3 regions of the Pseudooceanicola aestuarii genome follow, and region 2 is predicted to be linked to each of the others. Evidence: riboswitches for the same ligand, from Rfam matches in the RefSeq annotation. Region 2 holds a riboswitch; each other region holds the start of a gene.
What was found. Region 2 has a riboswitch for cobalamin ahead of nrdH (glutaredoxin-like protein NrdH). Riboswitches for the same ligand answer to the same signal wherever they lie in the genome.

Region 1 (9,562 bases), on a different contig from region 2:
ATCATCCGGGGCAGACGGATTTCGCGCATCACCAGGGTCATCGGCCCCTCCCCGCCCGCGATCAGCGCGCGCAAACTGTCGGCCCAGCCGATGCCCGCCGGGCCGATCAGCAACGAGGCAAGGCACAGCAGCGCCACCACCCCCAGCAAAATGCGGTTGACCGGCCTCATTCCGCCACCAACCCCTGCCGCAGCGCCCGCATCCGCGCCACGGCGTCCAGCACATGTGGCGTACCGCAGATCCAGTCCCGATCCGTCAGCACCGCCCCCGCCGCGCGACGCCGCAGGGCCTGCAACGCGGGGTGATGCAGGATTTCCTCGGCACGGGCGGCGCCGGGATGGGGCCGCCCGGTGATCACCATGTCGGGGGCGGCCATGGTCAGAACCTCCAGTGGCAAATGCCCGCCCGTGGGCAGGCCGACCTCGGCCGCGATATTCGTGAAGCCTGCGGCGGCAATGACCTGTCCGGCCAGCGTCCGGTCCCCCGAGGCATAGCCGTTCGCATGGTAGAGCGCGGCGCGCGGACGCTCACCGCCCCTGGCTCGCAGGGTGGCCAGCCGGCTCTCGAATTCGTGGATCATGGCGCGGGCCTGTTCCCTGCGGCCCAGCGCGGCGCCCATCTCTGCCAGGCGGTCGGGCACGTCGGCCAGGGAATAGGCCGGCGCAATCACCACCACCGGCACGCCCAGGCGGCGCAGCATCGCCACGCTCGCCCGGTTGGAAAAACTGCCGGCGATCACCAGGTCCGGCTCCATCAGCCAGATTTCCTCGGCCCGGCCATGGTTCACCGGATAGGCTCGCGCCTCCGCCGCCATGACCGAGGAACGCGGGTCGCGACTGAGCGCGCTGACCGACAGCAATTGTCCCGGCGCGGCCAGCAGCATCGCCAGCTGGTCGGTGCACAGGTTGATCGACACGACGCGGCCGGGCGCGGCAGGCCCCTGCCCGCCCGGCGTCATGGGGCGGTCCAGCGCCCGCCCCGGCCCTGCCGCTGCCGCCACCGTGATCAGCAGCGCCAGAAGACGGGCCGCGCGCCTCACCAATCCGCACCCAGCCCGACATAGGCGGTGCGCCCGCGCCCGGCATAGCCCCAGGCATCGGAATGGGCGGCGTCGAACAGGTTGTCGACCCGCGCGGTCAGGCGCAGGTTGTCCCCGATCCGGCGGCTGCCGGCCAGGTCCACGGTCCAGTAGGACGGCAATTCCTTGGTGGCGTAGCTGCCCCAGAATTGCGTATCGGCATTGCCTGCGACATGCAGCGCCTGCGCGTCCAGCGTGGTGCGGCCATCGGCACTGGTCCAGGTGGCGCCCAGCGACAGCTGGTGCCGGGGGCGCCGGATCTCGACGCTGCCGTCGGGATTGGTGGCGTCCAGCAGGGTATAGCCCAGGCGCAGCGCCAGTTGATCGGTCGCGTCATAGCGGCCGCTGACCTCCACCCCACGGCGCAGGCTGGTGCCGGATTGGTTGACATAGCTGTAGCTGCCGGGCCCGGTGGCAACCGCGGTGATCTCGTCCTCCAGCCGTTCCTGGAACAGGGTCACGTCCACCACCCCGCGCCCCAGGGGCAGCTCCACCCCCAGGTCGACGGATCGGTTGCGTTCCGGATCAAGATCGGGATTCCCGACATAGCCCCATGCATTGGCGAACAGCTCGAAATAGCTGGGATTGACGACGCCCGCCCCGGCAGAGGCATGCAGCCGCGCCCCGTTGTCCAGCGTGTAGGCCGCCGCCGCGTTCCAGGTCACGGCGTTGCCGAACACGCTGTTGTCATCGTAGCGCGCGCCGATCTGCACATCCAGCCCGCTGTCGAAGGTGCCACGATATTCCAGCGCGACAGAGCGCGTGTCGCGGTCATAGCCGGGATTGGCGGTGCTGCTGTCGTGTTCATCCTCCAGCAGCAGGGACAACACCTGCGCCCCGGTGGCGACCGGACCGTCCAACCCGTAGGACAGGCGCAGCCGGGTGGCGCGGCTGTCCTGATCGGTGGGCGCGCCGCTGTTGATCTCCTGCGTCAGGCGGGTGCGCTCCAGCCCCAGCCGGGCCGACAGCCGGCCATCGGGCGTGGTGTAATCGGCGTAGATCTGGCCGCCTTCCTCCTCCCGCACGGTCTGGGCGGCGGGGTCGTCCAGCACGTAATCCCCCGGCCCCGTGGCCACAAGGGCGGTGGCGTCGGTGTCGCCGTCCTCCTCCGAGCGGCGGTAGGTGAAGCCCAGGGTCAGCCCCTCGGCCACCGCGTGATCGCCCGACAGGGTCAGCGTCCGGCGGAAGATGCCGTCCCGTTCCCCGCCGGACCCGGAATAATCCCAGCCCCTGTCCTGCATCCGGGCAAAGCCCAGCGCCACGCCACCCTGCGCCCCGCGATATGCCAGGTAGCCCGAGGCCGACCAGCCGGCGCCGCCCTCCACCTTGCCGCCGTAGGAGAATCCCGACCCCTCGGATTTGCGGGTGATGATGTTGATTACCCCCGCCGAGGCGTCCGAGCCGTAGGCTACCGATTGCGGGCCGCGCAGAACCTCGATCCGGGCGATATTCGCCGTCTCCAACCCACTGAGGACATAGGCCGCATCCCCGCCCGCCGCGCGCACGCCGTCGATCAGGATCAGGGTGTGATTGGCCTCTCCGCCGCGGATGCGGACCTGGGTGAAACTGTGGCCATTGGCGTTCACGCTGACCCCGGGCACCGCGCGCAGGGCGTCCTGCACGGTGGTCAGCCCGCGATCGGCGATGTCCTGCGCCGTCAGCACCGTGGCCGCGCGACCGTAGCGGGCCGCCGCGATCGGGGTGAGGCCGGCAGAGACGATGATGTCCTCCAGGGCGAAATCCGTGGTGCTGTCCTGCGCCATCACCGGCGCGGCGGTGGCGGCGGCAAGTGCGATGGCTGAGACGGTGATGAAGGTGGTGACAGAGACGGCGGAACGGGCCGTCGGATTGGTGAGGCTCATGATCTATCCCTTCCCTGCGCCGGATCCGACGCATGGCGATTGCGAACGACCCACGGGGGGAGGGGCTCCCGCCGACGGTCAGGCGACTGCCACCACGACGGAAAAGGTCCGTTGCCTCGCGCGCGCCCCGCGTGCGGACTGGGTGATCGGCTTCGGCAGGTCTCCTGACTTGCGGGTCGATGCTGTGCCGGGTCTTCCCATCCCCGAGGGGACAGTGACATGGTCCGGCGTCGCTCTCCGCTTACAGTTGCGGGGGCAGTCGCGGAATTGGGTCAGACCCGCACCGCGTTCCCTATTCACCGGACGCGCGAACGCCCGGACCGAAGCATCCCGAGTGCTAGACCATGCCACCCCGTCGGGCAAGGGGCGATCAGCCCCCCCGGGATCGGCGTTTGATCGGCGCTTGATCAGCACCCGCTTGCCCCCCGGTTGACGCCCGGTCGCCACCCGGCCGGGGACGATCCGGCCACGGCTACGGTTACGGCGGCGCGGGGTCGCGGTGGGGCACCATGGGGCGGCGGCGGGCAGGCAGGCCGGGCAGACGCCCCCGTTCCTACGCCGGAGATCTTGACGAATGATTACCGCCAAAGCGGTTTTCCGCTGCGCTGCCGGTCAATGCCACGGAGCCGGACCGGCGCCTTGCACCTGGCCAAAGATGTTCTCCCGGTGCCACCGCAGGTTTTCGGGATGGGGCGCATTGCGCGGGTCTTCGGGTTGCAACAGCTTGCCGCTCGGGGCCAGCAGGCGGTCGATCACCTCTCCCGGTACCTTGTTGCGCGACACCAGCACTGTCTCGCAATCCTCCGCGACCGAGATCAGGCCCCGATCGAACATCCAGTGCAACGTCCCGGACAAGGCCAACCCGTTGCGCACGGAATCGTTGCCCCTGCGATCGACGGGACGGATATGCGCGGCCTGTACCTCCGGCCGCCCGCCACCGTTTCGCAAGCGCAACCCGGACAGGGCACAGCGGTAGCCATAGGCCTCCCGGACCTTGCGGCGGAACGCGACATCCCGGTAGGCGCGGCGGGTCAGCCGTTCCAGCACCGGGCGTTCGAACGGTTCCGCCCCCTCCGCCATTGCGGCGGACCGCGGATCATAGCGTCGGGCTTCGAGGGCCTCCAAATCCCGGGGAAGGCCCAGATCCAGAATCCGGGCGAACTCCGCCTCCGGCAGCACCCGCACCGCGCGCTGGACCAAACCGCCCTGTGCGGGGGTGCCGTCCGATCGGGTCAGCGCGGCTTCCAGCGGACGGCCCTCCACCAGCCGGGGCACCTCCTGGACGAAAGGCAGGAAACTGCCCGCTTCCATGAGGGCGAGGAACCGCCCCTCCACCCCGGGTTTGGGGATGATCCGTGATATCCTGGCGACCGCGAAATAGCCGTGCGGCCCGGCCTTGACCGGCTCGTAATAGATGATCCAGTCGCCGACTGCCGCGCGCATGTCCTTCAGGTAGGCGCGGGGGAAGTCGTAGACGACATCAGGCTCGTCCTCGTAGATCGAGTCGGCCTTGTGCAGAAGAACCAGTTTCACCATGCCGCCCAGGAAAGCGCCATCCCACCGGAAAGCAACAATTTTCACGATTTTCCCGACCCGAACGCCGCACCGGGCCGGGTGCGCCGGCGCGCAGAGGTGATTTGATCCCGCTCCGAAAGCGGGTAAATTCGGGATCATGATGCCTGACCTTCAGTCCCGGTTCCCGCCGCGCCCGACCCGTGTGCACGAGATGTGCGGCACCGGGGCGGCGTGCTTTGCGGCGATCTGTGCGGCCCGGCTGCCGGTGGCGGGAACGCCGTTATTCTGGGTGCGCGAGTCCTGGCGGAACGAGACCCTCAACCCCTTGGGATTGGGGGATTTCATCGACCCGTCGCAGCTGCTTCTGGCGCAGGCGGGCAACCAGGCGGAGGCCCTTGCCGTGGCCGAGGAGGCGCTGCGCGACGGGGCTTTGCCGCTGGTTGTCATCGAGTTGAGTCAACCGCTGAACCTGACCGCCGGGCGCCGGTTGCAACTGGCCGCCCAGGCCGGGAAGGCGACCGGGCTGTGCCTGATTCCCGAAGGCGCCGGCAGCAATGCCGCCGAAACCCGCTGGCGTTGCACCCCCGCCTTCGACCCGGAGACGGAGACCAGGGCAGACGACGGGAGGTCGACCTTGCATCGGTGGGATCTGATCAAGAACAAATCGGGAACAATCGGCGCCTGGCACGTCCGTTGGGACAGCGCCGCGCGGCGCCTGCACGACATTATCCCGGTTGCCCCCTGATCGGCTCGATAGGCACGCCCGACGCGCTCTGGTCATGGCGCGGCAGCCGGGCGCCGTTTGCCAGCCGCCCCCGGCGCGCTAGCTTCAATGGCCATACCAATGCTCGGATGGCCCGACCCGATGAACACGCAGATTGGACCGGATATTCGCGCCTTGCGCAAAGCGCGCAAACTGACCCTCGTCCTGGCCTCCGGGAAATTGGGGCGTTCTCCGGCATGGCTCAGCCTGATCGAACGCGGCGTGACCACCCCCTCGATCGACGACCTGGCCCGGATCGCGGACCTCTACGGGATCAAGCTGTCGTATTTCTTCCGCTCCGCCACCCGGTCCCCGGCAGAGCAGGGGCAGGTCCTGCGCGCGGCCGACCGGATACCCATCGGATCGGCGGAAACCGGGCTGGTGGAGGAATTGCTGTCGCCGCGCCTTGATGGCCGGTTCGAGATCATCAAATCCACCTTTGCCCCCGGGGCCGAAAGCGCGGGCCAAAAGGGCGGCGGCGAACGCGAAGATGGGGGGCTGATCCTTTCGGGGCGGTTGCAGCTGACCCTGGAGGAGACGCATTTTGACCTGTCGGCCGGGGACAGCTTCCAATTCCAGGGCGCGCGCTACGCCTGGCGCAACCCGGGGCCGGAACCGGCGGTGGTGATCTGGGTCATCGCCCCCGTGGTCTATTGACCCGCCGTCCGGGCCCCGACGGGCCGTCAGGCGCGGACCGGTACGCCCCCGGCCTCAGGCGGCGTCGGGGAACCGGGTGGGATCGGCGGCAATGGCGGACCAGCACATGCGCAGGATGTCGTCCTTTTTCTCCGCCGTCAGCGGGCGGGACGAGGCCCGGTGCCATTTCAGCGCGTTCCGAATGCCGCCCCCGGCGAACCCTGCCATGGAGCGCGGGTCCAGCGGCTTGAGGATGCCCTGGGCCTGGGCCTCCGTGAACAGGGCATTGTTGTAGGTGCGCAGCGGGCGAAAGACCTCGGCGATTTCGGGGGTGGCGATCAGAGGCACGTTGGACAGGTATTCGAACAACACCGCCCGATCCGCATCGGCCCAGAAGAAATCGACGTAATTGCGCAAGTAGCGCAGCACCCGCGCGCCCGCATCGCCGGCGTTGCCCGAATCAGGCGCGGCGGGAATGTCGGGCCTGTCGGTGGGCGCTGCGGTCAGGGCGCAGATGATCTGGTCGGCGAGCTGCTGGTAGACGCCCAGGATCAGATCCTGTTTCGACGGGAAGTAATTGTAGATCGACCCGACAGCCACGCCCGAGTCCCGCGCAATGCGCGAGACCGGGAATTCCAGCCCGTTGGTCACGATCAACCCGGCGGCGGCGGACAGGATGCGCGCCCTCTTGTCCCGCGCGGCGGGGGCCGCCGGAGGCGCATCGGCCCTGTCGATCACCAGCCCCGCGCCCCGCGCCTCCGCCGGTTCAGACCGCATAGACCGACCTCAGCACCGCGACGTCGGGATGGGTCATGGCGGCGGGAAACTGCATCTGCACGTCGACGCCCATCGGGGAAAACCGGTATTCGGTCAACCCGCAGCGCTTGTCCCCCACGCGGGGTTGCATCTCGTCGGGCATGGTAAAGGCCGTGGCGGGGCACCAGATGTGGCGCGTGTCGCCGACGCGGTGATCGCGGGCCTGATGGACATGACCACAGGCGAACAGGCGCACATCCGCCCCGGCCATCGCCTGTGCCAGCGGTCCGCGATCGGCCAACGGGACATAGCGGTAGGGCACGTCCACCGGCTCCTCCAGCGCGTCGCGCAGCAGCGGCTTGTGACAGAAAATCGCCACCGGGCGGCCGTCGCTGTCGGCCAGCGTGTCGGCCAGCCAGTCCTGCTGTACCGTCGCCCGCGCCAGCCCCGAGCTGAACAGCTGCGCGTTCAGCCCGATCAGCCGCCAGCCGCCCATGTCCAGATGCCAATGCCCCGGCCCGAACAGCGCCTCGTAGGTGTCGACCAGCGGATCGCTCACCCGTTTTTCGGGAACGTAGCCATGGTCGGAAGGGTTGTCGCCAACGTCGTGATTGCCGGGGATGCAGCGGTATGGGGTCCCCAGGGCCTCCATCGCTTCGCGGCCATGGACCAGATCGTCGGCGCGGGCCGTCGCCTCTACCGCGATATCGCCGGTATGGACCACCAGATCGGGCTTGGCTGTGGCGATGTGGTCGGCGGCGATGGCGAAATTGGGGACAAAGTCCGGGCGCTCCCGCGACAGGTGGGTGTCGCTGATCTGGATCAGGCTGAAAGTGTCCACGATATACCTCCCGGACAGTTGGCACTTGTTCTGCTTCGGCGGTAATCACATGATTTCATGACATTTTTGCGACGGAATGAATATTCGTTCAGTCTTCATCAAAGCGTTACGGACCCGTTGGAAAACCGTGATCAAGTGGTGGTCGAACTGCGGCTGCCTTCTGCATCCAACCGGAGACACCAGATGCTTTTCCAATCCCTGAAGTCCGCCACGTTGACCGCCGGCCTTGCCGTCGCCTCCAGCTTGGGCGCCACGACATTCGCCGCCGCCGAGACCGAAATCACGTTCTACCACTACCAGTCGGGCGGCAATTACGAGGCGCTGCGCACCATTCTCGACGATTTCGAAGCCGCCAATGACGGCATCACCGTCAAGGACATCTTTGCCCAGTCACAACAGATCACCGCCGAGGTCCAGGCCGCGCTGGCCGCCGGGCGTCCGGTGGACGTGGCCACGGTGATCGGCAAGAACATCGTCTACTTCCTGAACAACACCAACGCGGTCGACATGGTCGCGGCCTCCGACGGCGACACCGCCTGGCTGGACGGCTACCTGCCGAACTTCCTGGATCTGGGCCGCGACGGCGAGGCGATCTACGCCATCCCCCATGCCTATGGCACGCCGATGATGTACTACAACAAGGACATCTTTGCCGAGGCCGGGCTGGACCCCGAGATGCCCCCCGCCACCTGGGCCGAATTCCTGGAAGCCGGCAAGACCATCACCGAGAAGACGGGCAAGCCGGGCGGCGCGCATCTTCATGCCTCCATGGGCGATTACGGCACCATGGTCATGGTCACCAACGCCGGCGCCACCTACCTGAACGCCGACGGAACCGAAGCCCAGTTCGACAGCCCCGAAGGCATCGCCGCCCTGCAGAACTGGCAGGACATGGCCGTCAACGGCATGATGCCCATCGCAACCGACCGCAGCTGGAGCGGTGCGTTCATGGGTGGCCAGATGGGGATGTACATCACCTCCTCCGCTGCGCTGCGGGCCGCCGTCGCTGCATCGGAAGACAAGTTCGAACTGGGTGTGGCCAACTACCCTCTGTTCGGCGACAGCCCGCGCCGGGTGAACAATTCCGGCGCCGCGCTGATGCTGTATTCCCAGGACGCCGACAAACAGGCGGCTTCCATGGCCTTGCTGCGCTTCATCTCGCAGAAGGAGATCGCAAACCGGTGGTCCCGCGCCTCGGGCTACATGCCCGTCATCCAGGACCCGCTGGCCGATCCCGCGATGCAGGAATATGTCGAAGGCTTCCCCTTTGTCGTGCCGGTGATCGACCAGATGTCCCAGACCGTGCCGACGAATGTCTGGCCGGCCAAGGGCACGCTGGAAGCGCAGACCGAGATCCGCGCCATGCTGGACGAGCTTTGGGCCGCCAAGCGTCCCGCCGCCGAAATCGTTCCCGAGGCCGTGGCCCGCGTGAACGCCGCATTGGCCGCGAACAAGTGACCCTGCAGCGGTCCGACATGACCGCCGCCGCCGGCGCGACCCCCATCGGGGCCGCGCCGGTGCGCCGCGCGCCCGCATCGCCCACACCGCGCCCCCATGCCCCCGCTGGCCGCAGGCGCCGGCGGGCGGTGGGGGCCGCGGCGGTTCCCTGGCTCTACCTGGCGCCGACGCTGGTGCTGTTGGGCCTGTTCACCTACTGGCCGCTGTTGCAGACCGCCTATTTGTCGATGGTGGACTGGAACCTGAACCCCGGACAGCAGCCCGAATTCGTCGGGCTGGAGAATTACGGCCGCGTGACGGGTTCGACCCTGTTTCAGGCGGCGCTGACAAATACCTTCATCTACATCCTCGCCTCCATCCCGCTGAAGGTGCTGCTGCCGATCCCGGTCGCCGTCTTCCTGTGGGGGATGGGCACGCGCGGACATATGTATCGGGCGGTGCTGTTCCTGCCGACGCTGATCAGCTTTGTCGTGGTGGGTATTGCCTTCCTGTGGATCCTCAACCCGATCTTCGGCTACGCCAAGGTGATCTTTGCCGAGATGGGAATGCGCTTTCCCAACTACCTGGCCGATCCCGACGCCGCGATCTGGGTGATCATCGGCATCTCCACCTGGAAGGTGCTGGGCTTCAACGTGCTGATCTACCTGGCCGGG
Region 2 (9,562 bases):
TCTCTGCCGTTTCCGGCGCCTCGGTTGCGACCTCGGCCGTCTTTGCCCGAATCGCCATCCCCGAGATGCTGAAACTGGGCTATGACAAGCGCTTCGCCGCCGGGGTAGTGGCTGCAGGTGGCACGCTGGCCTCCCTGATCCCGCCCTCGGCCATCCTGGTGATCTACGCCATCATCGTGGAGCAGGACGTGGGCAAACTGCTGTTGGCGGGGTTCATCCCCGGCGCCTTCTCGGCGGTGATTTATGGCGGGCTGATCGTGACCATGGCGTTGGTGCTGCCGAATTTCGGCCCGGCGGTGCGCGGCTTTACCTGGAAGGAGCGGTTGAAATCCCTGCCGCCCGCCTTTCCGATTTTCTTTGTCGTCTTCATCATCATCTTCTTCATCTACAACCCCTTTGGCGGCGATCCCTGGGGCACGCCGACCGAGGGCGGCGCCCTGGGCGCGGCTGTGGTTTTCATCATGGCGCTGGTGCGCGGGATGCGTTGGTCCCAGCTGAAGGACGCGCTGCTGGAAACGGCCAAGCTGGCGACGATGATCTTTACCATCATCTGGGGAGTGCTGGTCTTTGTCCGGTTTCTGGGTTTTGCAGACCTGCCGGGCGCCTTCTCCGACTTCCTGCAGGGGCTGGAGCAATCTCCGATGATCACCCTTGTGATGATCCTGCTGGCCTATGCGGTGCTGGGCATGTTCATGGATGCGATCGGGATGCTGCTGCTGACCCTGCCGGTGGTCTACCCGGCGGTCATGGCATTGAACGGCGGCGAATTCGTCAGCGCGGCGGACAGCGCCTTTGGCATGTCCGGGCCGATGTGCGCGATCTGGTTCGGCATTCTGGTGGTCAAGATGGCAGAGTTCTGCCTGATCACCCCGCCGATCGGGCTGAACTGCTTTGTCGTGGCGGGCGTCCGGCCGGAGGTTTCGGTGCAGGATGTGTTCCGCGGCGTGATGCCCTTCTTCGTGGCCGATGCGCTGACCATCGCGGGGCTGGTGGCCTTTCCGCAGATCGTGCTGTGGCTGCCGTCGCTGGCGTAGGACCGCGTTGCACCAGATTGAAAAGGCCCGCCATTGTGGCGGGCCTTTTTGCTGTGGGGGGTCCAGTTTCCGGTCAGCCGGGCCCGGGTTTCGGGGCGTCGCGCCAATTGCCGGGGGTCAGCCCGTCCAACCGCCATGGCCCGATGGCAGCGCGGATCAGGCGCAGGGTGGGGTGGCCGACATGGGCGGTCATGCGGCGCACCTGGCGGTTGCGGCCTTCGGTGATCTGCAGTTCGATCCAGCAATCGGGCACGGATTTGCGCTGGCGGATGGGCGGGTTGCGGTCCCACAATCCCGGTGGCGCATCGATCCGGCGCAGGCGGGCCGGGCGGGTCGGGCCGTCCTTCAGGGTGACGCCCTGGCGCAGCGCGTCCAGCGCGGCCGCGTCGGGCAGCCCTTCGACCTGGACCCAATAGGTCTTGGGCCATTTGTGCCTGGGATGGGTGATCCGGGCCTGAAGCCGGCCGTCGTCGGTCAGGATCATCAGCCCCTCGCTGTCACGGTCCAGGCGTCCGGCGGGGTAGACGCCGGGCAGGGCGATGAAATCCGACAGGGTGCGGCGGGGTGTGCCTTCGGTGCCGCGATCGGTGAATTGCGGCAGCACGTCGAAGGGCTTGTTGAACAGGATGGTGCGGGGCATTACGGCTCCTTCTCTGGTTCCGCCGTAGCAGAGCACGCGGTGCGGCGGAAGCGAATGCGCCCGATCGCGACCTGCCTCTCCGCCTGCGGTGTCACGAAATTGACAAGTCGCGCGGCTATCGCAGGGGGACAACACCTTTTCGTTCGGGGGGCGACATGGCCCAGATTTCACCTTTGATGTTCGTACTGGATTGTCTTTTTGCGCCGCGCCGGGGCGGTGCCATCGACCGTGTGGTGCGGCGGCTGACACGCGGCTGACACAGGTCTGATGGCCGTCGGTGCCCAGGGGGCTGTGGCCGGAAAGACTCAGGTTGCCGCGATAAATGTCAGGTCTGATTGACGATTTTTCGATCTTGTGGATAACTCGAACAAAAAAAATCAATTTCGAGTGGTAATTCACATGCCCTATTCTACGTATACCCCGCGGCCGGGCAGCGCCGCTGGTTCCGTCGTGGTCAGCCGTCTTTCCGGTGGAGAGATCGGATGAGCCCGATGGCCTTTCTGCGACAGATGCCCCTGTTTCGTCCGTTCTGGCCGCTGCGCCGGGCTTCGATCGAGGGATTGCGCTTCACCCTCCCCGAGACGGATCGCGGTGATCTTCAGGACCTCGCCCTGACGGATCGCGTGCGCAATGCCTTCGAGACCGACCCCCCCAATCCGACAGAAATACAGGTGTTGCGGGCCCTGCTGGAAAACCCCGGCGCCACCGCGCTGGAGCTGAGCCGCGCTTGCGGCTGGATCGGCACCACCTGGCAGGTCTACCTGGCTACCATGTGCCGCCGCCGCCGAGACCTGTTCTGGCCAGGCGAGGCGGCAGCGGCGGAAACCGGGATCGAGATCACGGCAATTGCGGAATACGATGCCGTGTCTTCCAGGTTCCGGCTGCATGACGACCTTGACGATTTCTTTCGTCGGATGGTGGCCTGACGGCGGGCCGTTCCCGCCGTCGTTCTTTGCTGAATTGCGGGCGCGGATCGGGTGACGCGGCTCAGGCCGCGTGCCCATCGGCGGGTGCCGGGTCTGCGCCTGCCAACAGCACCGCATTGCCGCCTGACGCGGTCGTGTCGATGCAGACATGGCGTTCCAGCACACAGCGCGGGCCGATGTCGGCCTCGTCCAGCAGTGGCAACAGCGCGCCTGTGCCAGCCGCCAGCGCCTGCCGCCAGGGGCGCAGGCTGTCTGCCGTTCCGGCCAGCGCCACGGCGTCGAAACCGGTCAGATCTTTCAGTACCTCGGGCGACAAACGTCTATCCAGGCAGCCCGCGCCGGTCGCGCCCGGACACAGGGTCAATGTCGCGCAGCCGCGCGCCTGTGCCGCCTGCGCCTGCCGCGTCGCATTGTCCAGATCCGGCCCCAGGCACAGCACCACGCCGCGCGGGAACAGCGACAGGCGGTTCGATTCGCCTGTCGGGCCGGGCAGGTCCGTCACCTCCAGCGGCGCGGTGCAGGGGCGTGGCAGGGCGTCCAGCGCCTGCTGCACCGCCGTGGCATCCAGTTCGGCAACATCGCCGCCGTCGCCCGCATCCTCCGCATCTGCGCGGGGCAGCGCGGTAAAGCGCGGCACGTAGTTTGGCCCGCCCGCCTTGGGCCCGGTACCGGAAAGACCCTCGCCGCCAAAGGGTTGCGATCCGACAATGGCGCCGATCTGGTTACGGTTCACGTAAAGGTTGCCAACCCGCACCCGGTTGGCCACATGTTCCACGCGGTCGTCAATCCGGGTGTGCAGTCCGAAAGTCAGCCCGTAGCCAGAGGTGTTTACCGCGTCGATCACCTGATCGAGCTGGCTGGCCCGGAAGGTCGCCACATGCAGAACGGGGCCGAAGATCTCCCGCTCCAGATCCGCCATGCCCGCGACGCGGATCACGGTGGGGGCGATGAAATGGCCGGTGTCCGGGGCAGCGACCGTTTTCATCACGCGGCCCTCGGCCTGGGCCTGAGCGACATGTTCGGCAATGCCGGCCTGGGCGCGGGCATCGATGACGGGGCCGATATCGGTGGCCAGATCCCATGGGTCGCCCAAGGCCAGCTCCTCCATCGCGCCGTAGAGCATTTCAAGGAAGGCGGGCGCGATATCCTCTTGCAGGTAGAGCAGCCGCAGCGCCGAACACCGCTGGCCTGCCGATTGGAAGGAGGAGATCACGATATCGCGGATCGCCTGTTCGGGCAGGGCGGTGCTGTCCACGATCATCGCGTTCAACCCGCCGGTTTCCGCGATCAACGGGGCGGTGGGGGCGCTGGTGGCCAGGGCGCGGTTGATCCCCTGTGCCGTGGCGGTTGAGCCGGTGAAGCAGACGCCCGCCAGGTCAGGCGTTTCCACCAGCGGCGCGCCGACCTGCGCGCCGGTGCCGGGAAGCAATTGCAGCACCGCCCGTGGCACGCCGGCCTCATGCAGCAGCGACACGGCGCGATGCGCGATCAGAGGCGTGGCGTCGGCGGGTTTGGCCAGTACGCCGTTCCCGGCCGCCAAGGCCGCGGCGATCTGCCCGGTAAAGATGGCCAGCGGGAAATTCCACGGCGAGATGCAGGTAAAGACGCCACGCGCATCATGCTGCAAGCCGCCGATGCGGGTGGCATAGTAGCGCAGGAAATCCACCGCTTCGCGCAGCTCTGCAATGGCGTCGCGCGGGGTTTTTCCGGCCTCCCGCGTGAGAATGGCGAAGATCTCGCCGAAATGCGCCTCGTAAAGATCGGCGGCGCGGGACAGGGTTCGCGCCCGCTCTGCCCCCGTGGCAATCGACCAATCGGTGGCGGCGGCCTGGGCGGAGGCGATCTCTTCGGCGGTGGTTTCCGCGACATGTCCCACGATATCGGACGGATCGGCAGGGTTGATCAGCGGTTGCGGCGCGCCGCCCGTCGCCTCCACCGCCAGGAGCGGCGTGGCGGTCCATTGGTGGCGGGCAAAGGGGGCGCGGGCGGTCTCGATCTCGGCCAGGTCGGTGGTGTCGTGCAGATCCCAGCCCCGGGAATTGGTCCGTTCCGGGGCGAACAGGGCCTCGGGTGCGGTGATATGCGGTTGCGGCTGGTCCTTTTCCGCCTCCCAGGCGGCAAAGGGGTCGGCGGCGACAACGGCGGGGGGCACGTCCTCGTCCACGATCTGGTTCACGAAGGAGGAGTTGGCCCCGTTCTCCAGCAGCCGCCGCACGAGATAGGCCAGCAGATCGCGATGCGCGCCAACGGGGGCGTAGATGCGGCAGCGCGTGCCCTCCGCCTTTTTCACGCGGCGATGCAGAACCTCCCCCATGCCGTGCAATCGCTGAAATTCAAAGCAATCGGTGTCAGGCGCCATGGCGCGGATGGCGGCGACGGTATGGGCGTTGTGGGTGGCGAATTGCGGGTAGATCCGGTCGGTCATCGCGAACAGCCGCGCGGCACAGCAGATATAGGACACGTCGGTCGCCGTCTTGCGCGTGAAGACAGGGAAGCCGGGCAGCCCCTCCACCTGCGACCGCTTGATCTCCGTATCCCAATAGGCGCCCTTGACCAGCCGGACCATGATCCGGCGGTCATGTTTGCTGGCGACGGCGTGCAGCCAGTCCAGCACCGGCGCGGCCCGTTTTCCGTAGGCCTGCACCACCACGCCGAACCCGTCCCAGCCGGCCAGCCGGTCGTCGGACAGCACGGCCTCGATCACGTCCAGCGACAGGTCCAGGCGGTCGGCCTCTTCTGCGTCGATGTTCAGACCCATGTTGTGTTCCTTGGCCAGCAGGGCCAGATCCAGGGCGCTGTCTACCAGTTCTGCCATCACGCGATCCCGTTGGCCGACCTCGTAGCGGGGATGAAGTGCGGACAGTTTGATCGAAATGCCGGGGTTATCGCGGATATCGGCGGAGGTGGCGCGCGCGCCCAGGGTGCGGATCGCATGGGCATAGGAGGCGTGGAACTTGGCGGCGTCACGGGCGGTCAGCGCGGCCTCTCCCAGCATGTCGTAGGAATAGGTGTAGCCGTTGGCCTCCATCCCGCGCCCGCGTTTGATTGCGCTTTCAATGGTTTCGCCCAGAACGAACTGGTTGCCCATTTCGCGCATGGCGGCGCGGACTGCGGTGCGGATCACCGGCTCTCCCAGGCGCTTGACGGCGGAATGCAGGATATGCGCCATGCCGCGCGACCGGTCGTCATCCAGGACCTTGCCCGTCAGCATCAGCGCCCAGGTGGAGGCATTGACAAGGGAAGAAGACGATTTCCCGAGATGCTCCCCCCAGGACGAAGGCGCGATCTTGTCGTCGATCAGCTCGTCGATGGTTTCGGCATCGGGCACGCGCAACAGCGCCTCTGCCAGACACATCAGGGCGATTCCCTCGGAGGTGGACAGGCCATATTCAGTCAGGAAAACTTCCATCAGGCCGGGCCGGTCGTCGCCTCGGATCTCCTGCACGAGATCGCGGGCGCGGGCGGTGATTTCCTCGCGCAGGGCGGGGGAGGGTGCGCTTTGCGCCCGAAGGGCGTCGATCACCTGCGCTTCGGGGGCGCGGGTCAGGTCACGGATCTGGCGGCGAAGGGTGGAAAGATCGGTCATGGCGGGCCTCGGCAACAGGGGTTTAACCCAGTGTCGCAGAAGTGACGCGGGCGTGTTGCCTTGATCTCCGAAAATTTCAGGTGATATGACTTCTCTGGGGTGGATATTCAGACCTATAGGTGTGCGATATGTCCGAAAGCAGGCAGCTTGACCGGTTTGATCGGAAGATTCTTGATATTCTATCGAACGAAGGGCGGCTGCCCGCCACGGATCTGGCCCGGCGCATCGGCATGTCCAAAAGCCCCTGCCAGGCCCGTCTGAAGCGGTTGCAGGACGATGGTGTCATCCTGGGATTCCGGGCCGTGCTGGACCCGGCCGCCCTGCGCCGCGCGCATGTCGCCTTTGTGGAGGTGACATTGTCCGACACGCGGGAGGCGGCACTGCGCGCCTTCAACGCGGCTGTGCGTATAGTGCCCGAAATAGAGCAATGTCACATGATCGCCGGATCCTTCGATTACCTTCTGAAGGTCCGAACGGAGGATATCGACAGCTACAGGCGCGTTCTGGGAGAGGTCGTCTCGGCCCTGCCGCATGTGGAGAGCACATCGACCCACGTCACCATGGAGGCGGTCAAGGATTTGGCGTTCTGAGCGGAAAATTTTTTTTTCGTACTGGACGCGACGGGGGTTTGGGGGGAAAAGGCATGCCTTTCCCGGGGCTTCCAAACGTGTATGCCATCACCGGGCTACTTTCCTCCGGAACTCCATATATTGACACTCCCCTGGCATTGGCGTCTATATGATGTTGTCTTGGTGCCCGGAAATCGTTTCGGGTGAAAATGGGAAGCCGGTGAAATGCCGGCGCTGCCCCCGCAACTGTGAGCGGCAAGCCCGAACCCGTTGATCCACTGGCGGATGTGCCGTCGGGAAGGGGGGGACGGGTGTTCGAGCCGCAAGCCAGGAGACCTGCCGGGACACAAATTTCGAGACCGGACGGAGGGTCCGGGGACATCGCATCAGCCGGGGCCTGGACAGGGCCGCGGCGGTCGGCGTCTCTGCCCCGAAACCCGGAAAATGCTGCTACGACCGGAGACCCCGATGACCATCACCGTCTATTCCAAACCCGCCTGCGTGCAATGCACCGCCACCACCCGCGCGCTGGCCGCGAAGGGGCTAGATTACGACCTGGTCGACCTGACCGAGGACGCCGAGGCGCTGGCGCGCGTGACCGAATTGGGGTATCGTCAGGCACCTGTCGTGATGGCAGGCGACGATCACTGGGCCGGTTTCCGCCCCGACAAGATCAACGCGCTGGGCTGAGGCCGGCCTTGGGCGGGCTGGTCTACTTCTCCTCCCGATCGGGGAACACGCATCGTTTCGTCGCCCGCCTGGGGGTGCCGGCCCAGCGAATCCCGATCACCCCGGGGGAGCATATGCCCGCCCCCCGCGCGCCCTTTGTGCTGATCACGCCCACCTTTGCGGATGGGCAGGGGCGGGGCGCGGTTCCCAAACAGGTGATCCGGTTCCTGAACGACCCGGGCACACGGCAGCATCTCCGCGGCGTCATTGCCGCGGGCAACCGCAATTTTGGGGCAACCTTTGCCCTGGCGGGGGATGTGGTGGCACGCAAATGCGGCGTGCCGGTCCTTTACCGGTTCGAACTGGCCGGAACGGACACCGACATCACCCGCGTCACCGAAGGACTGGACAGGTTTTGGAAGACGCAATTCTCGACCGCGATCTGAGCGACGCCGCACCGGCCAAGGCCGTTCCCACCGAATGGCAGGGGTTGGATTACCACGCGTTGAACGCGATGCTGAACCTCTATGACGAACAGGGCAAGATCCGGTTCGATGCCGACCGGCTGGCCGCGCGGCAATATTTCTTGCAGCACGTCAACCAGAACACCGTTTTCTTTCACTCGCTGGAGGAAAAGCTGCGCTATCTGGTGGAGGAAGGCTATTACGAGGCAGAGGTTCTGGACCAGTACGACAGCGCCTTTATCGCGCGGATCTGGGATGCCGCGTTCAAGGCCAAGTTCCGGTTCCCGACTTTCCTGGGCGCCTTCAAGTATTACACCAGCTACACGCTGAAGACGCGGGACGGCAAACGCTATCTCGAGCGGTTCGAGGATCGCGTCGTCATGGTCGCCCTTGCCCTGGCACGCGGGGACGAGGCGCTGGCGATGGGGCTGATGCAGGAAATCCTGGCCGGCCGGTTTCAGCCGGCCACGCCCACCTTCCTGAACGCCGGCAAGGCGCAGCGGGGGGAGCTGATCTCCTGTTTTCTGCTGCGGCTGGAAGACAACATGGAAAGCATCGGGCGCGGTATCAATTCCGCCCTGCAATTGTCCAAGCGCGGCGGCGGCGTGGCGCTGATGCTGACCAACATCCGCGAATACGGAGCCCCGATCAAAGGCATCGAGAACCAGTCCTCCGGCGTGATCCCGGTGATGAAGCTGCTGGAAGACAGCTTTTCCTACGCCAACCAGCTTGGCGCACGGCAGGGCGCGGGCGCGGTCTATCTGAACGCGCATCACCCTGATATTCTTAGGTTCCTGGATACCAAGCGGGAGAATGCGGACGAAAAGATCCGGATCAAGACCCTGTCTCTGGGCGTGGTGATCCCCGATGTGACCTTCGAGCTGGCCAAGAAGAACGAGGATATGTACCTCTTTTCCCCGCATGACGTGGAAAAGGTCTATGGCTGCGCCTTCTCCGACATTTCGGTCAGCGAGAAATACGCCGAAATGGTCGCCAACCCCAAGATCCGCAAGAAGAAGATCAACGCGCGCGCGTTCTTCCAGACCCTTGCCGAGATCCAGTTCGAAAGCGGCTATCCCTACATCATGTTCGAGGACACGGTGAACCGCGCCAACCCCGTGAAGGGGCGGATCGCCATGTCGAACCTGTGTTCCGAGATCCTGCAGGTGAACGAAGCGTCCGAATTCAACGACGATCTGGGGTACAAACATCTGGGCACGGATATCTCCTGCAACCTCGGCTCGCTCAATATCGCGCGGGCCATGGATGGCGGCGATCTGGGCGCGACCGTGGATACTGCTGTGCGGGCACTGAATGCCGTGTCGGAAATGTCGTCGATCGATTCCGTGCCCTCCGTGCGGCGCGGCAATGATGAAAGCCATGCCATCGGCCTGGGTCAGATGAACCTGCACGGGTTCCTCGCGCGGGAGCGGATCCATTACGGATCGCCCGAAGGGATCGATTTTACCAACATCTACTTCGCCACGGTTCTTTATCATTGTCTGCGTGCCTCTAGCACCTTGGCGCGGGAAAAAGGGCGCAGTTTCGCGGGCTTCGCCGACAGCAGCTATGCGGACGGCAGTTTCTTCGACAAATATGTGGCCCGCGACTGGCTGCCGGAAACCGCGGCGGGTGCGGAGCTGTTCACCCGTTTCGGCATCACCGTTCCAAGCC
Region 3 (9,562 bases), on a different contig from region 2:
TCGGTCAGCTCCCCCTCGCGATCCGACAGCGCGTCCGAGGCGGCTTTTGCCTCCTCCGCAGCCTGCGCCAGCCGGGCATCGTGCCCCTCGCCAGCCCGGGCGAGGGCGGCGGCTTCCTCGTCCAGCCGGGCGATGGTCTCTTCGGCATCGCGGTTCAGACCCGTTTCCCTGTCGCCGTCACGGGACAATTGGGCGATCCGCGCGGTCAGGTTGGCAATCGCGGTCTCCGCACGGGATTGTTCTTCGGTCAGGGAATCGCGCTCCACCTGCAACCGTTGCAGCAGGGCCCCGGCGATGGCGTCCTCTTCGCGCAGGGGGGGCAGCGCGGCCTCGCAGACCTCGCGGGCAGCCTCTGCCTCCCGCGCCAGGCGTTCGCCCTGCGCGGCGACGGTCATCCGGTCGCGCAGGATCGCCTGGGCCTCGTTGCGGGCTTCCTCCGCTTCCTTCCAGCGCCGGTAGAGCAGCATCCCCTCCACCTGGCGCAGTTCCTCGCCGATGGTGCGGTAGCGTTTCGCCTGCCGGGCCTGCCGTTCCAGCTGGGCGATCTGCTGAGCCAGCTGTTCGACCACGTCATCGACGCGGGCCAGGTTCTGCTCGGCCCCTTTCAGCTTCAGCTCCGCCTCGTGGCGCCGGGCATACAGGCCCGAGATCCCGGCAGCTTCCTCCAGGATGCGGCGGCGGTTCTTCGGCTTGGCGTTGATCAGTTCCGAGATCTGCCCCTGCCGCACCAGCGAGGGCGAATGCGCCCCGGTGGACGCATCGGCAAACAGCATCTGCACATCGCGCGCCCGCACGTCCCGGGCATTGGCCTTGTAGGCACTGCCGACGTCGCGGGTGATGCGGCGCACGATGTCCAGCTGGTCACCGTCGTTGAACCCGGCGGGCGCCAGCCGCTCGGAATTGTCGATCTGAAGCGCGACTTCGGCGAAGTTCCGGGCCGGGCGGGTGGCGGCACCTGCAAAGATCACGTCCTCCATGCCGCCGCCACGCATCGCGGTGGGGCGGTTCTCGCCCATGACCCAGCGCAGCGCCTCCAGCAGGTTGGATTTGCCACAGCCGTTCGGCCCGACCACGCCGGTCAACCCCGTCCCGATGATCAGGTCGGTAGGATCCACGAAGGATTTGAACCCCGTCAATCTGAGTCTGGAAAAGCGCAATGTCGTAGCCCCGTGTCTGTGATCGCCGATTCCGGTCGTTCCCCGAAAGTCCCCGCCCAACGCCCGCGTGTCAACGCGCGGCGCCCAGCATCTGCGGCGTGCCAGGGCCTTATCCACAAGATATTGCGCATTTCGACTGCGGTTTCCCGCCGATCCCGCAGCGTCATCGCTGCTGCCGCGCTGCCGCTGGCCCGGCGATTCACCTTGACGCGGCGTGCAGCTTCGCGCCAGAAACGAAGCTGTACGGTTCCCCCATGGGCGCAAAGCGTCCGGGGATGAAACGGGAATGCGGAACGGGCGACCCATCTCGGGGCCCCAAGCCGCAGCCGCCCCCGCGACTGTGAAGCGGTAGCGGGCCTGAACGCGCCACTGGAGCCATCCGGGAAGGCCAGGCCACGCAAAGACCCGCCAGCCAGGAGACCGGCCGTGCATCGGAAACCTGCAACGCTGTCGGGTGTGACAGCAAAAGGAGAACTGACATGACGACCCAAGTCCAGGCCCAGGGCGCCCAGCGCACCAACGCCACATCGACCTCCACCTTGGTGGGGGCCATCACCGCCATGCTGATCGGCGCCGCCATCATCGTCCTTGCGGGCCATGTGCAGGCCGCAACGCTGCATGACGCGGCGCATGACGTGCGTCACGCCACCGGCTTCCCCTGCCACTGATCCGATGATCGGTCGCATTCTGACCAGCGCGTTGTTCGCTGGATTTGCAGCGGGGCTGATTGCCGCCGCGCTGCAATTGGCATTCGTGCAGCCCGTGCTGCTGCACGCGGAACTCTACGAAGGTGGAGAGTTGGTGCATTTCGGCGCCGATCCCGTCTCGGCCCATCCCGATATCGGCGGCTTTGACGCCATGCGCGACGGGCTGAGCGTGCTGTTCACCACCCTGGTCTACACCGGCTATGCCCTGATCCTGGTGGCGCTGATGGCGCTGGCGGCAGAGCGTGGCGCACGGGTGGATGCGCGGACCGGGGTGCTGTGGGGCATCGCGGGCTTTGTCGCGGTGCATTTCTGGCCCGCAGTCAGCCTGCCCCCGGAACTGCCCGGCGTCGCCGCCGCCGACGTGACCCTGCGCCAGATGTGGTGGCTGGGCACCGTTGCGGCCGCGGGGGTGGCGATGTGGCTTCTGGCCTTCGGCCGCGGCTGGGCCGCCTGGGGCGCCGCGATCGTGCTGCTGGCCGCGCCACATGTGATCGGCGCGCCGCATCCGGATGTCTTCACCGGGCCCGTGCCGCCCGAACTCGGGGGCCTCTTTGCCGGGCGCGCGCTTGGCGTCGGGCTGGCCGCCTGGGTGCTGACCGGGTGTTTCGCCGGCTATTTCTGGCAACGCGAAGGGCAGGTCCAGCCTGCCCCCCGCGCCGCCTGATCCGCCATTCCGACCGGGGCGTGCACGCGTCCCGGCCGCGACAGGAGGCCCGGCAGGTCCGGGCATGATCCCATGAAGAATTCCCTGTTCCTGTTCATCATCGGCCTGTTCTTCGGCGGCGGTATCGGATTTCTGACCGCCTCGGCCACCGGGGCGCAGCTGGAACCCGCCCATGACCATTCCGCCCATGGCGCGCCCCATGACGACAGCGGCGCGCTGCATGGTACCATGGCGGGCCATGACCACGACAGCCTGCTGGAGAACGGCGCGCCCGTCTCGGTCACCTTCGCTGCCACGGCGGAGGGTGCGGGCGGCGTGAACCTGCAGATCCGGCCCGAAGGCTTCACCTTTGCCCCCGAGGCGGTGAACGCCGCCCATGTCACCGGCCAGGGTCATGCCCATGTCTATGTGGACGGGGTAAAGATCGTGCGCGCCTACGGCCCCTGGGTTCACCTGCCCGGCCTCGCCCCCGGAGAGGCCGAAATCCGCGTCACCCTGAATGCCAATTCTCACCAGCAGCTGGCCACCGAAGGACAGCCGGTGGAGGCCCGGCAGATCGTCACTATCGACTGACGCCGCCGCGCCCAACCAGATCGGAGCCCCCATGCCCGCCAAAATCCCCACAACCGTCATCACCGGCTTTCTCGGCGCCGGGAAAACCACCCTTGTCCGCCACATGCTGCAACAGGCCAACGGCCGCCGCATCGCGCTGATCATCAACGAATTCGGCGACCTGGGCGTGGATGGCGATATCCTGAAGGGCTGCGGCGACGAGACCTGCCGCGACGAGGACATCATGGAGCTGTCAAACGGCTGCATCTGCTGCACCGTGGCGGAGGATTTCATCCCCACGATGGAGGCCCTGCTGGCCCGGCCCGACCGGCCCGATCACATCGTCATCGAAACCTCCGGCCTGGCCCTGCCGCAGCCGCTGATCCGGGCGTTCAACTGGCCCGCGATTTCTACCCGCGTGACGGTGGACGGCGTGGTCACCGTGGTGGATGGCAAGGCCGTGACCGAAGGCCGGTTCGCCCATGACGAGGGCGCGGTAGACGCCGCCCGCGCCGCCGACGACAGCATCGACCACGAAACGCCCCTGTCCGAATTGTTCGAGGATCAGCTGGCCTGCGCCGACATGATCGTGGTGAACAAATCCGACCTGATGACAGGGGCGGAGTTGGAGACCACGATGACCCGCCTGCGCGCCGGTGCGCGGGACAGCGTGCAGATCCTGTCCTCTGCCATGGGTGTCCTGCCGGTGGACGTTCTGCTGGGCATGAACACCGAGGCGGAAACCGACATGGCAGCCCGGCACGAATTGCATCACCACCACCATGACGACCACGACGGGGGCGGTGACCATCATCACCACGATCACGACCATGACGCCTTTGAGAGCTTTGTGGTCACACGCGGCGAAATCGACGATCCGCAGGCCTTTGCCGATCAGGTGGCCGGTGTGATCCGCGATCACGATATCCTGCGGCTGAAGGGGTTTGCCGCCGTGGCGGGCAAACCCATGCGCCTGACCCTTCAGGCGGTGGGGCCACGGGTGCAGACTTACTTCGACCAGCCCTTCGGCAGCGCGCCGCGCGACACGCGGCTGGTGGTGATCGGCCAGTCCGGGCTGGACCGTGCCGCCATCGAAACGGCGCTGACCGCCTGATCTCTCGGCCATACAGGCGGCGAGCGGGGCCGCGACGGGCTGGCATTCGGGTCGGTGGGTGCCGGTCAGCCGGGCATAGGGGAAAACCCGGGCAGATTTGAAGAAAGATGAGGGAGCGCGCATGATCCTTGTGGAACCGAATGACCCGTTGTCGGCAGAGGCCTCGGCCCTGCTGGACGCCTCGCAGGCGCTGATGCGCCGCCTGTACACGCCGGAGCAGAACAATTTCCTGTCCCATGCGGAGCTGGCCAAGCCCGACATCCGGTTCTTCACCGCCCGGATCGGGACGGAGACGCTGGGCTGCGCCGCGCTGAAGGTCTTTGCCGAATATGGCGAGGTCAAGAGTTTCTTCGTCACGGACGCGGCGCGGGGCCGGGGGATCGGCGCGGCCCTGATGCGCCAGATCGAGGACCAGGCCCGGGCAGAGGGTCTGTCCCTGCTGAAGCTGGAAACCGGCGATGCGCTGGCTGCGGCGGTGCGGCTTTATTCCCGCCACGGCTATACCCGCTGCGGGCCTTACGGGGATTACGAGGAGAACGGATCCTCCGTCTTCATGGAAAAAACGCTGGAGTCCGCCTGACATGCATCTGCTGGCCGCCACCCCCGGACGGATCGACGACGGCACAGAGGCCGTGGATCTGACCCAGACCCCCGCCGACCTGGTGGTGATCTCGGCCGCCGATACCGAACTGGCCGCCCTGTCCGCCGCGCGGGCGGAGATGGATGCGCCGCCGGGGCTGCGGCTGGCGCAGCTGACGAACCTGACACATCCGATGTCCGTGGACCTGCACCTGGACCAATGCGCCACCCGGTCGCGGCTGGTGGTGGCGCGGGTGCTGGGGGGCATGGGCTATTGGCGCTACGGGATGGAACAATATGCCGCCCGCCTCCATGCCGCCGGCGTGCCCTTTGCCGCGCTGCCCGGCGATGACAAGCCCGACCCGGAACTGCGGGCGCTGTCGACCGTGGGGGATGCGGATTACCATGCGCTCTGGTCCTTTCTGACGGAGGGCGGGCCGGCAAATGCCACCGGGTTCCTGACCCATGCCCGCGCCATGCTGGACGGCGGCGCGCGGCCCGCGCCGGCGCGCCCGCTGCTGCGCGCGGGGCTCTATTGGCCGGGGCTGGACCAGCCCGACCTGGCGCAGCTGCGCGCCACCTGGACGCCGGGCGCGCCCTGCGTGCCGCTGGTCTTCTACCGGGCGCTGGTGCAGGGGGCGGGGCTGAACCCGATCAACCGGCTGGTCAAGGCGCTGCTGCGCGCCGGGCTGAACCCCCTGCCCGTCTTCGTCGCCTCGCTGAAGGATCCGGTCTCCGCCGCCACTCTGGAGGCGCTGTTCCACGAGGTCGCCCCGCAGGTCATCCTGAACTGCACCGCCTTTGCCACCGGATCGCCCGACGGGGCCGATAATGGCGCCAACCCGCTGGCCGCCCCCGCCGCCAATGCCGCGCCGGTGTATCAGGTGGTGCTGGCCGCCTCCTCCGAGGAGGTCTGGGAGGAGGGGCTTTCAGGGCTGTCCGCCCGCGACATCGCCATGAATGTCGCCCTGCCGGAAGTCGATGGCCGCATCCTGTCCCGTGCCGTCAGCTTCAAGGATCAGGCCTATTTCGACGACGCCACCGAATGCCCCATCGCCACCTATCGCGCGCGGGGCGACAGGATCGATTTCGTCGCCCGGCTGGCGGCCAACCACGCCGCGCTGCGCGCCACCCCCGCGCCGCAGCGCAAGGTGGCCTTGATCCTGGCGAATTACCCGAACAAGGACGGACGGCTGGCCAACGGCGTCGGCCTCGACACGCCGGCGGCGACGGTGCATGCGCTCTCCCTGCTGGCGGCGGAGGGCTACGCCATCACCGACGCCCCCGTCGATGCCGATGCGTTGATGCGCGCGGTGCTGGCCGGACCGACCAACTGGCTGACCGACCGGGCGCAGCGGGACGGCGGGGTCTTCCTGCCGCTGTCCGACTATCGCGCGGCCTTCGACGCCCTGCCCTGGGACGTGAAGCAACGGATCACCGACCGCTGGGGCGCGCCCGAGGACGATCCCTTTTTCGTGTCGGGTTCGGACACGTCGGAGGCCCCCGCCGTCGGCGGGTTCAAACTGTCGATCCTGACCCATGGCAATGTCGTCATCGGCGTGCAGCCCGCACGGGGCTACAACATCGACCCGACCGACAGCTACCATTCCCCCGATCTGGTGCCGCCGCATGGCTACCTGGCCTTCTACATCTGGCTGCGGCAGGTCTTCGGCGCGCAGGCGCTGGTGCATATGGGCAAGCATGGCAATCTGGAATGGCTCCCGGGCAAGGCCATCGCCCTGTCGGACACCTGCCTCCCCGAGGCGGTGATGGGCCCGCTGCCCCATGTCTATCCCTTCATCGTCAACGATCCGGGCGAGGGCACACAGGCCAAGCGCCGCGCCCAGGCGGTGATCGTCGATCACCTGACCCCGCCCCTGACCCGCGCCGAAAGCTATGGCCCCCTGCGCGATCTGGAAGCGCTGGTAGATGAATATTACGAGGCCGCGGGGGTAGATCCGCGCCGCATCACCCATCTGCGCCGGGAGATCCTGACCCTGACCGCCGCGACCGGCATCGACGCCGACGCCGGGTTCACCGGCGAGGAAGAAAGCGATCTTGCCCGACTGGATGCCTGGCTGTGCGATCTGAAAGAGGCGCAGATCCGCGACGGGCTGCATGTCTTTGGCCAGTCGCCCGAGGGACGGTTGTTCCGTGATCTGGTGCAGGCGCTGGTGCGGATCCCACGCGGCGATGGCACGGGGGGCGATGCCGCCCTGCCCAGGGCCCTGGCCGCCGATCTGCGGCTGGAATTCGACCCGCTGGATTGCGACCTGGCAGCGCCGTGGACCGGGCCACGCCCCGATCTTCTGGCCGGGCTGACGTCGGACAAGTGGCGCAGCGCCGGAGACACGGTGGAACGGCTGGAGCTTCTCTCCGCCCGGTTGCTGGCGCCGCTGATGCCCGCGACACCCCCTGTCACAGAGACTGAACCAGAGACGGATACAGGCGAACTCACCCCGCCCGGTCCCGCCTCCGCCGCCGTGCTGGACGCAGTGGCCCGCCACGTCGCGCCGACCCTTGCGGCCTGCGGCCCGGCCGAAGGCGCGGGGCTGCTGACCGCGCTGTCGGGGCGTCACCTGGCGCCTGCGCCCTCCGGCGCGCCGACACGCGGACGGCTGGACGTGCTGCCGACGGGGCGCAACTTCTTCTCCGTCGACAGCCGTGCGGTGCCCACGCCGACCGCCTGGGCCCTGGGCTGGAAATCGGCCAACATGCTGATCGAACGGCACTTGCAGGATCACGGCGACTGGCCCCGCACCATGCTGCTGACCGCCTGGGGTACGGCCAACATGCGCACCGGCGGCGATGACATCGCGCAAGCCATGGCGCTGATGGGGGTCAAACCGCAATGGGATTCCGCCAACCGCCGCGTGACCGGGTTCGAGATCCTGCCCCAGATCGTACTGGACCGGCCCCGCGTGGACGTGACGCTGCGCATCTCCGGCTTCTTTCGCGATGCCTTTCCGCAGCTGATTGCGCTGTTCGACAGCGCCGCCCGTGCCGTTCAACTTCTGGACGAACCGGAGGAGGTCAACCCCGCCGCCGCCCGCCACCGTGCAGGAGAGGGCCCCGCCCGCATCTACGGGGCCAAGCCCGGCGCCTATGGTGCGGGCCTTCAGGCGATGATCGACGAACGTCTGTGGCACGACCGCGCCGATCTGGCCGAGGCCTACCTGCATTGGGGCAGCTACAGCTACGGTGCGCAGGATGCAGGCACCGCCGACCGTGCCGGGCTGGAATCCCGGCTGTCCCAGGCGGATGCCATCGTGCAGAACCAGGACAATCGCGAACATGACCTCCTGGACAGCGACGATTACTACCAGTTCGAAGGCGGCGCCGCAGCCACCATCGCCACACTGACCGGCGCGGATGTCCCGATCTATCACAACGACCATTCCCGCCCCGAACGCCCACGCATTCAGACCCTGGACCAGGAGATTTCCCGCGTGATGCGGTCCCGCGTGGTCAATCCGAAGTGGATCGCCGGGATGATGCGCCACGGCTACAAGGGCGCGTTCGAAATGGCCGCCACGGTCGATTATCTCTTTGCCTTCGCCGCCACCACGCGGGCGGTGAAATCGCATCACTTCGATCTGGTGACCGAGGCCTTCCTGGAGGATGCGCAAACCCGCGACTTCATCGCCACGCATAATCCCGCCGCCCTGCGGGAGATCGCCGACCGCCTACAGGAGGCGATCGACCGCGACATGTGGACCCCGCGCCGCAATTCCGTGCCCGCCCTGCTGGACAGCCTGCGCGGCGCACCCCAGATCAGCCCCGAAGGAGGATCCCGATGACCGATACCGACGACAGTGCCCGCCACGCCGCCAAGATGGCCAAGAAGAAGGCCGCCCGCGACAAAATCATGGCCACCAAGACCGATGAAAAGGGCCTGATCGTGGTGCATACCGGCAAAGGCAAGGGCAAGAGCACCGCCGCCTTCGGCATGATCTTCCGTTGCATCGCCCATGACATGCAATGTGCCGTGGTGCAGTTCATCAAGGGGGGCATGTCCACTGGCGAACGCGATCTGATCCTGTCCCATTTCTCGGACCGCTGCGCCTTTCACACCATGGGCGAGGGCTTCACCTGGGAGACGCAGGACCGCTCTCGCGATACGGAGATGGCGCAGGCCGCATGGGAGAAGGCGAAAGAACTGATCCGCGACCCCGCCAACCGGATGGTCCTTCTGGACGAAATCAACATCGCCCTGCGCTACGATTACATCGACGTGGCCGAGGTGGTCGCGTTCCTGCAAACCGAAAAGCCGGAGATGACCCATGTCGTGCTCACCGGCCGCAACGCCAAGGAACCGCTGATCGAAGCCGCCGATCTGGTCACTGAGATGGAGCTGATCAAGCATCCGTTCCGGTCGGGGATCAAGGCGCAGATCGGGGTGGAGTTCTGATCCGCTTGCACCCGGGCGCTGGCGGTCATAAATTCTGACCAATCCCAAGCCGAGGCCGCCATGCCCTTTCGCCCGATAGAGGCCGAGAAACGTTCAGACGCTGCCGCCCGGCAGATCGAACTGCTGATCCTGCGCGGCATCCTGCGTCCCGGTGAGCGGCTGCCGGCGGAACGGGAAATGGCGGAGACGATGCAGATTTCCCGCCCCTCGGTGCGGGAGGCCGTGGCGCAATTGCAGGACGCGGGGTTGCTGGCCGCGCGTCCCGGTGCCGGGATCTTCGTGGCAGAGGTGATGGGCCATGGTTTTTCCCCTGCCCTGCGCCACCTTTTCCGGCGCCACCCCGAAGCGGTGTTCGACTACCTCGATTTTCGCCGCGAC

Region 1: linked by a shared signal. The riboswitch ahead of G5A46_RS07485 (TonB-dependent receptor plug domain-containing protein) and the one ahead of nrdH (glutaredoxin-like protein NrdH) in region 2 are both predicted to bind cobalamin.
Region 3: linked by a shared signal. The riboswitch ahead of G5A46_RS03395 (CbtB domain-containing protein) and the one ahead of nrdH (glutaredoxin-like protein NrdH) in region 2 are both predicted to bind cobalamin.

The regions. Positions count from the first base shown of each region.
Region 1 is NZ_JAAFZC010000001.1:1,576,863-1,586,424, reverse strand. Features, by position in the region: gene G5A46_RS07495 (FecCD family ABC transporter permease) at 1-170, opposite strand, end outside; gene G5A46_RS07490 (ABC transporter substrate-binding protein) at 167-1,042, opposite strand; gene G5A46_RS07485 (TonB-dependent receptor plug domain-containing protein) at 1,036-2,940, opposite strand; cobalamin riboswitch at 3,078-3,280, opposite strand; gene G5A46_RS07480 (HNH endonuclease) at 3,553-4,521, opposite strand; gene G5A46_RS07475 (hypothetical protein) at 4,613-5,200, shown strand; gene G5A46_RS07470 (helix-turn-helix domain-containing protein) at 5,321-5,875, shown strand; gene G5A46_RS07465 (TetR/AcrR family transcriptional regulator) at 5,930-6,631, opposite strand; gene G5A46_RS07460 (metallophosphoesterase family protein) at 6,621-7,451, opposite strand; gene G5A46_RS07455 (ABC transporter substrate-binding protein) at 7,635-8,909, shown strand; gene G5A46_RS07450 (carbohydrate ABC transporter permease) at 8,927-9,562, shown strand, end outside.
Region 2 is NZ_JAAFZC010000002.1:594,267-603,828, reverse strand. Features, by position in the region: gene G5A46_RS15695 (TRAP transporter large permease) at 1-1,034, shown strand, start outside; gene G5A46_RS15690 (pseudouridine synthase) at 1,108-1,674, opposite strand; gene G5A46_RS15685 (hypothetical protein) at 2,166-2,600, shown strand; gene putA (bifunctional proline dehydrogenase/L-glutamate gamma-semialdehyde dehydrogenase PutA) at 2,662-6,186, opposite strand; gene G5A46_RS15675 (Lrp/AsnC family transcriptional regulator) at 6,315-6,776, shown strand; cobalamin riboswitch at 6,920-7,113, shown strand; gene nrdH (glutaredoxin-like protein NrdH) at 7,224-7,445, shown strand; gene nrdI (class Ib ribonucleoside-diphosphate reductase assembly flavoprotein NrdI) at 7,454-7,870, shown strand; gene nrdE (class 1b ribonucleoside-diphosphate reductase subunit alpha) at 7,939-9,562, shown strand, end outside.
Region 3 is NZ_JAAFZC010000001.1:732,729-742,290, forward strand. Features, by position in the region: gene smc (chromosome segregation protein SMC) at 1-1,157, opposite strand, end outside; cobalamin riboswitch at 1,385-1,600, shown strand; gene G5A46_RS03395 (CbtB domain-containing protein) at 1,637-1,825, shown strand; gene G5A46_RS03400 (CbtA family protein) at 1,830-2,528, shown strand; gene G5A46_RS03405 (hypothetical protein) at 2,601-3,101, shown strand; gene cobW (cobalamin biosynthesis protein CobW) at 3,133-4,194, shown strand; gene G5A46_RS03415 (GNAT family N-acetyltransferase) at 4,316-4,774, shown strand; gene cobN (cobaltochelatase subunit CobN) at 4,776-8,573, shown strand; gene cobO (cob(I)yrinic acid a,c-diamide adenosyltransferase) at 8,570-9,184, shown strand; gene G5A46_RS03430 (FadR/GntR family transcriptional regulator) at 9,245-9,562, shown strand, end outside.